2 regions of the Gordonia sp. WA4-43 genome follow, and region 2 is predicted to be linked to the other one. Evidence: riboswitches for the same ligand, from Rfam matches in the RefSeq annotation. Region 2 holds a riboswitch; the other holds the start of a gene.
What was found. A riboswitch is a leader RNA that binds a small molecule or an ion and turns the genes downstream of it on or off. The one in region 2 is predicted to bind cyclic di-AMP.
Positions count from the first base shown of each region.

Region 1: linked by a shared signal. The riboswitch ahead of LEL84_RS05965 (C40 family peptidase) and the one ahead of LEL84_RS21040 (transglycosylase family protein) in region 2 are both predicted to bind cyclic di-AMP.

Region 1 is NZ_CP084736.1:1,333,665-1,337,913, reverse strand. It holds gene LEL84_RS05975 (DEDD exonuclease domain-containing protein) at 1-827, opposite strand, end outside; gene LEL84_RS05970 (hypothetical protein) at 1,073-1,303, shown strand; cyclic di-AMP (ydaO/yuaA leader) riboswitch at 1,411-1,643, shown strand; gene LEL84_RS05965 (C40 family peptidase) at 1,660-2,346, shown strand; gene LEL84_RS05960 (NlpC/P60 family protein) at 2,577-3,614, shown strand; gene LEL84_RS05955 (hypothetical protein) at 3,623-4,249, shown strand, end outside.
Region 2 is NZ_CP084736.1:4,651,154-4,655,402, reverse strand. It holds gene LEL84_RS21060 (hypothetical protein) at 1-193, shown strand, start outside; gene LEL84_RS21055 (flavin reductase family protein) at 199-744, shown strand; gene moaA (GTP 3',8-cyclase MoaA) at 758-1,846, shown strand; gene LEL84_RS21045 (MoaD/ThiS family protein) at 1,858-2,106, shown strand; cyclic di-AMP (ydaO/yuaA leader) riboswitch at 2,332-2,548, shown strand; gene LEL84_RS21040 (transglycosylase family protein) at 2,555-3,175, shown strand; gene LEL84_RS21035 (molybdenum cofactor biosynthesis protein MoaE) at 3,343-3,789, opposite strand; gene LEL84_RS21030 (molybdenum cofactor biosynthesis protein B) at 3,786-4,249, opposite strand, start outside.

The DNA.
Region 1 (4,249 bases), 2.1 Mb from region 2:
AGGTCCACCGCGGTGCCCACGTAGAGGACCTCGTTCGACGGGCCGCGGAACAGGTACACCCCGGGACGGGCCGGGACATGGTCGGCGAGTGCGCGTTTGGCGCGCAGGCGCGGGTCGGTCTTCGGGAGATACGACGTCAGGTCGCCGACTGTCGCGATGCCCTGATTGCCGACGCGCTCGAGGAGCCGGTGGAAGACCTCCACCGTGGCGCGCGCATCGTCGAGCGCCCGGTGGGTGGGCCGCACGGAGACGTCGAACAGGTCGGCGAGCGCGCTGAGCTTGACCGTCGGCGCCTCGTCACGGCTGAGGATGCGCCGGGCCATGGTCACCGTGCACAGGCTGAGGCTGAACGTCCACGGCAGGTGGAGCCGGATCGCGTTCTGCCGGAGGAAACCCATGTCGAAACGAGCGTTGTGGGCCACCAGGATCGAGCCGCGGGCGAACTCGAAGAACGACGGCAGCACCGACTCGATCCGGGGGGCGTCGGTCAGCATCGCGGTGGTGATGCCGGTGAGGGTCACGATCTGCGGGGGGATCGGCCGGCCGGGGTCGACCAGCGTGGCGAACTCGCCGACCACCTCGCCGCCGCGGATCTTGACCGCGCCGATCTCGGTGATCCGGTCGCGGACCGGGTCTGACCCGGTGGTCTCGAGGTCGACGACGACGAGGGTCGTCTCGAAGAGCGACCGGTCGCTGAACTCGTTCGACGTCTCACCCGTGGCCCCCTGGTCGGCGGCCTCCAGGTCGGCGAAGGTGAGCTGCCCCGCGGGCGAGCCGTCCACGCTGGTCTGCGTCACCCGGCGAACACTAGTTCGATCCACCGACATCGCGACCGCGACGCTCCGACATCGTGTCGTGTGACCCGTGTGACTGCTGTGTCGATCGCTGTTCGACGGACTTGTCGGTGGGCGCCCCTAGTCTCCACCTGGACGTGAGAAATGCGGTCTTCTCACGGTCACACCGACCCGTAACGGGGCCGACGCGGCCCGCCCTCGCCAGATGAGATGGAGATCACATTATGTACGTCGATTGTGCGCGCTGCCCGGCTCGTCCCGTCGCTTGCGACGGGTGCATGATGACAGTGCTGTTTGGTGGTCCGAGCTGGGACGATATGCCGCACGAAGGTGGAGTTTCGGTAACGGCGGCCACCTCGGACGCGGATGCCGAACTGGACCTCGCCATCGACGTTCTGCAGGCTGCTGCAATGGTGACCAGCGCCGCTGCACGATCTGCAAGATCCGCCAAAACCGCAGTTCAGGTGCCGGATCGACGCGCCTCTGTGACCGTCCTCAGGGCAGGCTGAGAAGCGGCCGAGGTTTGGCTGTCTGTCGCCTGGTGGACAGAGCGCATCCGATTTCGTAACCTTTCTGAGACCTTTGCGGAGCGTCCCGCTTCAACAGAAGTGGTCCGCAGTAGTCACCGCTCAATCGCCCTCGCGGGCGAACCGGGGAACCACAACCTTCGGACGGGCTCGTCGGAGCGCATCACCACTGATGCGACTCGGTCGAAGCCGATCCGAATCGGGGTGAATCGCGTTGCCACGCATGAGTGTCCAGTGGATACCTCATGCGCGAAAAACGTGTAGGGCCACTCTTCCGGCCCGAACCCGACAGCTAACTCGGTCGGCGGTAGAGGAAGATCTGAAGGAGAACTCGCTTCGTGGCCAAACATCGTTTGGAACAGCCCAATCGTGGCAGCACGGTCGCCAAGAAGGCGGTGATCGCTGGATCGATCACACTCGGTTCGCTCGCCGCAGCCGCCGGCCCTGCTCTCGCCGCCCCGGTCCACACCCCGCTGGGCACTTTCGAGATCCCGGCCCTGCCCGGCGCGAAGGCCCCGGAGGCCAAGCCCGCGCCTGAGGCCACGCCGGTGAAGAAGTCGCCCGCCGCCACGGTCGAGATCCCCAACCTGGGGCAGTTCACCGTGCCGGGTATCGCGCCGGAGCAGATCCCGCAGCAGTTCCGCCCGCAGGGTGGCGGCGCGCCCCTGGGCCAGCCGCAGCTGACCGCCGGTCAGAAGGCGGTGAAGGCCGCCGAGAGCAAGATCGGTGCGCCGTACTCCTACGGCTCCGCCGGCCCCAACGCATTCGACTGCTCGGGCCTCGTCTACTGGTCCTACAAGCAGGCCGGCAAGAACATCCCGCGCGACAGCTACGGCCAGCTCGGCGGCGGACGCGCGGTGTCGTACTCCGAGGCCAAGCCCGGCGACGTCATGATCTTCAACGGTGGCGGCCACGCCGGCATCTACGTCGGCAACGGTCAGTTCGTCCACTCGTCCAACTACGGCACGCCGGTCAAGCGCGACGCCGTCAAGGAGTGGACCCTGACGGGCATCCGTCGGTACTGACGACAACTGAACACGAACAGACTGAGCACGAAGGTCTCTGGACGGGCGGATCGCGTGGATTGCGATCCGCCCGAACCAGTCCCGGGGGCCGGTCGGCCGCCTAGGGTGGTCGACGGGACGCGGGGTACGGGTGCAGGGGCCCGGGATGCTCAGGGATCGACGAGCACACACGAGGGAGTGAGTAGACCGTGCTGATCGGGGAGGGGCGTGGTCGCGCGACGCGGCCGAGGATGCGTTCGGGTCCGCTGATGGTGGCGCTCTGTGTCCTGTCGGCGTTCGCCGTTCTGGCACCGACCGTCGCCGGCGGGGTCGGGGACGCCCGTGCGGTGCCCGCGCGCTCGGCCGATCAGCTGCTCGACCGCTACAAGCAACTGGGCATCGACGCGGAGAAGACCACCGAGGCGATGCACAACGCCAAGATCGAGTACGACAAGCAGCGCGGCATCGTGGCGGCGGCCAAAAAAGCCGCGGCCGAGGCGCAGCAGACGCTGGACACCAGCCGCGCCCAGCTCGCCGTGCACCAGAACCGAGTCGACGCGATCGTCCGCGCCAGCTATCAGGGCGCGCGGGTCAGCGGGCTGTACGCCGTGATGGTCAGCGACTCCCCGCAGGCGCTCCTGGACCAGATGTCGGGTCTCGACATGATCTCGCGTCAGGCGTCGGTGGACCTGACCGCGATCAAGAAGGTACGGGCCAGGACCGCCATCGCGAAGAAGGATGCCGAGCGCACGGCGGTGGCCGCCTCCGAGGCGGTCTCCCGCGCCGAACGGGTCCGTGGTGACCTCCAGACGAAGCAAGCCGACCTGCAGCTCCAGGCGATCCAGATCCGGTCGATCTACAAGTCGATGACCGGCAAGCAGTTGGCGGCTCTGCGCGGTCCGACCTTCGACTTCGATCCGCGACTGGTGCCCAAGGGCACCGCCGCCGGACTGATCGCCACCCACGCCGCGCTCACCCGGATCGGTGACCCCTACGTGTGGGGCGCCACCGGACCGAATTCGTTCGACTGCTCGGGACTCATGGTGTGGGCGTTCCGGCAGGCCGGCAAGACGATCCCGCGATCGAGTCAGGCGCAGATGGCCGGCGGTCAGCCGGTCGAGAAGAACGATCTCAAGCCCGGTGACCTGGTCATCTACTATCCCGATGCCCATCACGTCGGTATGTACGTCGGTGACGGCTATGTCATCCACGCCTCGACCTTCGGCGTTCCGGTCAAGGTCGAGCCGCTCGACGAGGCCGGACCGTACAACTCTGCCCGCCGGTTCTAGTCCCACCGGTGACCTCACCGCGCGGGCGCGCCGGCCTCGTCTCGGCCGTGGTCGTTCCGGTCATCGCAGTTGCCACCGCGTGCGGCACGGTCGACGTGCCCGACGGGCCCGGCTCGTCCGCAGCGCCCGTGTCGTCGAGCCCCGCGGTCAACGTCTACGAGCGTGATCGAGCGGCGGGCGTGACGCGATTGCTCGACGCGCTCACCGAAGCGGTGCGTTCCGGGGATGTGCGGGCGATCGGCACCCTCGTCGACACCGCTGCCACCCCGGCGTTCAAGGACAGATTCGTCACGGCCGCCGCGGGTTTCGCGCCCAGCCGGTTCACGCCGCGGAACGGTCGCAGCGGCACCCTGCGGCTCGCACGGTTCGGTTATCAGCTTGCGCCCACCGAAGAGGCGGAGGTGCTCGTACCCGGTGAGTTGCAGGAGCTCCTCGATGCCGGGGGGAGTTCGGACTCGTGGGTCGCTCCGGTGGAGTTGCGCTATGCGCTCGGCGGCGAGGGGGTCCCGGGAGTCGACGAGGCCGAGGTGGTCGTCGGCACCCAGTTCGTGGTCGCCCGCTACGGCGAGGCCTGGCGCCTCGTCGGAGACGCCACGGCCCTGGGAGGAGAACCCGCACCCACTCAGATGTGGGAG
Region 2 (4,249 bases):
CCCGCGGTTGCTGCAGGCTGCCGGGGTCGTGTTCATGATCGGAATTCTGGCGATCGTGGCGTTGTTCCTGACACCGTTGGTGACCGGCGGCGACACCGCGCCGACCGCCGTCTATCTGCTGACCATGTGCGCACCGCTGGGATTCGTCCTGGGCCTGGTGTACGCACTCCGTGCCGGACGCCGAGCCAGGTGAGGACCGTGACCACAACCATCGACACCACCCCCGATCTCTCCCCCGTCTCCGACGGGCGGGCGCTGCGTGACGCGTACAGCTGTTTCCCGTCGGGCGTCGTGGCGGTGTGTTGCGAACAGCGCGACGGGGATTCGACCACGCTGATCGGAATGGCTGCGAGCTCGTTCACCACCGTCTCGCTCGACCCGCCACTCGTCTCGGTCTGCGTCCAGAACACCTCGACGACCTGGCCGCGGATCCGCACGGCTCCGGCCATCGGGGTCAGCGTGTTCGCCGGCGACCAGATCGAACTCTGCAAGCAACTCGCCGGGTCGTCGGAGCACCGGTTCGACGGCATCACGCCGCTGAGCACCGATCGCGGGGCGGTCTTCGTGCCCGACGCGGCCGCCCACCTGTCGTGCACGATCCACAACGAGATCCAGGCCGGCGACCACACCGTCGTGTTGCTGGAGATCGAGACCTTGCGCGCCGATCCCGACATCGAGCCCCTGGTCTTCCACGCCAGCACCTTCCGCGCCCTGGAGGCGCGCACGGACCCGACCCGGAAGTGAGTCGCCCAGCACCATGAGCACGGTCGGCCTCGGACTGCCGCTGCCCCGCTCCCCGCGGGAAGCAGCGACCTCCGACGCGCCCACCGACGGGCCGTTGCTCGACACCTTCGGTCGGGTCGCCAAGGATCTCCGGGTCTCGGTCACCGACCGCTGCAATCTTCGGTGCTCGTACTGCATGCCGGCCGAGGGCCTCGACTGGATGCCCACCGACCAGGTGCTGTCCACCGACGAACTGATCCGGGTGCTGACCGTCGCCGTGCGCGACCTGGGGATCGAGCGCATCCGGTTCACCGGCGGCGAACCACTGTTGCGCCGCGACCTCGAGGACGTCATCGCCGCCGTCGCGGGCCTCCCGCAGTCACCCGAGATCGCGATGACGACGAACGGACTCGGTCTGCCCCGGCGGGTCGACGGACTGGTCGAGGCCGGCCTCGACCGCATCAACGTCTCGCTGGACACCATCGACCCGGTCCGCTTCGCCGAGATCACGCGCCGGGACCGTCTGACGGATGTGCTCGACGGCCTGGCGGCGGCCCGCCGCGCCGGGCTCGATCCGGTCAAGGTCAACGCCGTGGTGCCCGACCGTGGCGATTTACCCGGAGTCCCCGACCTGCTCGCCTACTGTCTCGAGCACGGCTACGAGTTGCGCATCATCGAGCAGATGCCACTCGACGCCGACCATGCGTGGCAGCGAGCGCAGATGGTGACCGCACAGGAGATCCTCGCGACCCTGCGGAAGCGATTCACCCTGCTGCCCGACCCCACGCCACGTGGGAGCGCTCCGGCCGCCACGTGGCTCGTCGACGGCCACCGCGGCACGCACGGCCCGGCACGGGTCGGGGTGATCGCGTCGGTCACCCGGCCGTTCTGCGGGGACTGCGACCGCACCCGGCTCACCGCGGACGGATCACTGCGCAACTGCCTGTTCGCGACGTCGGAAACCGACGTGCGGCACGCGCTGCGCACCCTCCCCGACGACGAGATCGACGCCGCCCTCGCGCGCCTGTGGCGCGCGAACATGTGGGCCAAGGCGGCCGGCCACGAGGTGAACGCGGCGGGCTTCACCCAACCGGATCGGCCGATGTCGGCGATCGGCGGCTAGGCTCGCGTCCGATGCAGCTCACAGTTCGTTTCTTCGCGGCCGCGCGCGCCGCGGCCGGTGCCGAGGAGAAGGTGATCGACGTCGACCCGTCGACCCCGCTCGGCGCCCTCGAGGGCATCCTCGCCGCCGGAAACCCCTCCCTCGCCACGGTTCTCGAACGCTGCTCGTATCTGCGCGACGAGATCGCGTTCTCCGATCGGACGCATGCGCTCGGCACGTGCACGACACTCGACGTCCTCCCCCCGTTTGCCGGTGGCTGACGACACACCCGGCTTGTGACCTTAGTCACATCACGGCGCGGTAACAGGATGGGCACGGGACGGCCACTAACCCGTTGAACTGGGATGACGGCCGAAGTGGGTCGGAAGACCCGGATCCGGGCCGAAAATCGCTTGCGTCCAAGCAGGTGATTCAGTCCAACGAACGACGTACTGTTCGAAGCGTCCTCCTCGGAGGTCACGACACAGCAACCAAGACATAACGTCCCACCGGCCGCGCCGAGCCTCGTTCCGCCGGTGGGAACGACAAGCAATCTAGGAACGAGGACGGGGGACCCAACCTCATCCCCTGAGACCGGGCACCACACCAGGTGTCCTCGGGGTTAAGTCCCGGAAGTCGCGGCGACCACCACGACGACCCGGGACCGAGCACCTCTCGCTCGAACCCGACAGCTGACTTCGTAGGCGCGTGGAGAGAGGAAACACATACATGTCCGGACGTCATCGCAAGCAGACGACCAGCACGGCCGCCAAGACCATCACCAAGGTCGCCCTCACCGGCGCGGTCCTCGGCGGCGGAGCAGCCCTCCTGGGCACCGGTACCGCCAATGCGGCCACCGACGCCGAGTGGAACCAGGTCGCGCAGTGCGAATCCGGTGGCAACTGGGCCATCTCGACCGGGAACGGCTACCACGGCGGCCTGCAGTTCTCCCCGAGCACCTGGACCGGCCACGGCGGCGGCGAGTTCGCCCCGACCGCCGATCAGGCCTCGCGCGAGGAGCAGATCGTCGTCGCCGAGCGTGTGCTCGGTTCGCAGGGCAAGGGCGCCTGGCCCACCTGTGGCACCGGCCTGTCGGGCTCGACCCCGCGCAGCGCGCCGACCGACACCCCGCGTGAGATCGCCCCGGTGCTCCCCGGCGGCAACGGCAGCGTCGATCTGGCGAAGACCACCGAGGACGTCGCCAACCAGGTCACCGACGCCCTCACTGAGGCCGGCGTCAGCCCCGAGATCAAGAACCTCTGGCAGGCGGCCAAGGACAGCGGCGTCACGCTGAACCAGGATCAGATCAAGCTGTTCAACGACAACAAGCACCTGCTGCCCAACCCCTGATCGCCGCTCGACGCCTGATCTGGGACCCAGACGAAGGGCCCCGCACGATGAACCATCCGTGCGGGGCCCTTTTCCATTGGTTTCGACAAGCTCAACCAGCGGGGGGTCAGCTCAACCAGCGGGGGTCAGCTCAACCAGCGGGGGTCAGCTCAACCAGTGGGGCGGGGTCAGGCCGAGTTGACCCATTCGTCGGTGCCGTCGTCGAAGAACTGGTGTTTCCAGACCGGCAGGCGGGCCTTGACCTCGTCGACGAGGCGCGAGCAGGTATCGAACGCCGCCCGACGATGGTCGGCCGCCACCGCGACCACGAACGCGATGTCGCCGATGACGAGGTCGCCGACCCGGTGGGACACCGCGACCGCGCGCACCCCGTCGACCGCGGAGACCTCCGCGACGACCTCGGCCAGGACCTTCGTCGCCGTGGGATGCCCCGAGTAATGCAGCGCGGTCACGGTGCGGCCGCCGTCGTGGTCGCGGACCGCGCCCACGAACCCGACCACCGCACCGGCTTTGCCGTCGGCGGCGTCGATGACCATCGCCTCGTGGTCGGCCAGCGTGATCGGCTCGTCGACGACCGCGGTGTGCACCACGTGCGAGCCGGCCTCTCGGGTCATCGGTGGTCGCCTCCGCGGATCTGATCGAGCGCGTGGTGGACGACCCCGGCGAGGACGCCGAGCCCGTCGCGGACCCCGCCGGTCGAACCGGGCAGGTTCACGACGAGGGTCGTCCCGGCGATTCCGGCGAGTCCACGTGAGAGGACCGCGGTGGGCACCGTCGGCAGCCCGGCCGAGCGGATGGCGTCGGTCAGACCCGGGATCTCGACGTCGAGGAGCGGGCGGGTCTGTTCCGGAGTCCGGTCCGTGGGCGTCAAACCCGTTCCGCCCGTGGTGATGACTAGGTCGACCTCGGCGTAGATCGCGGCGCGGAGGGCCTCGCCGACCGGCGGGCCGTCGGCGACGACGTCGCACTCGTCGACGGTAAAACCCTGCTCGACCAGCCAGGCCTCGATGATCGGTCCGGACCGGTCTTCGTAGACACCGCTGCTGGCGCGGTTCGACGCGACGACGACGCGCG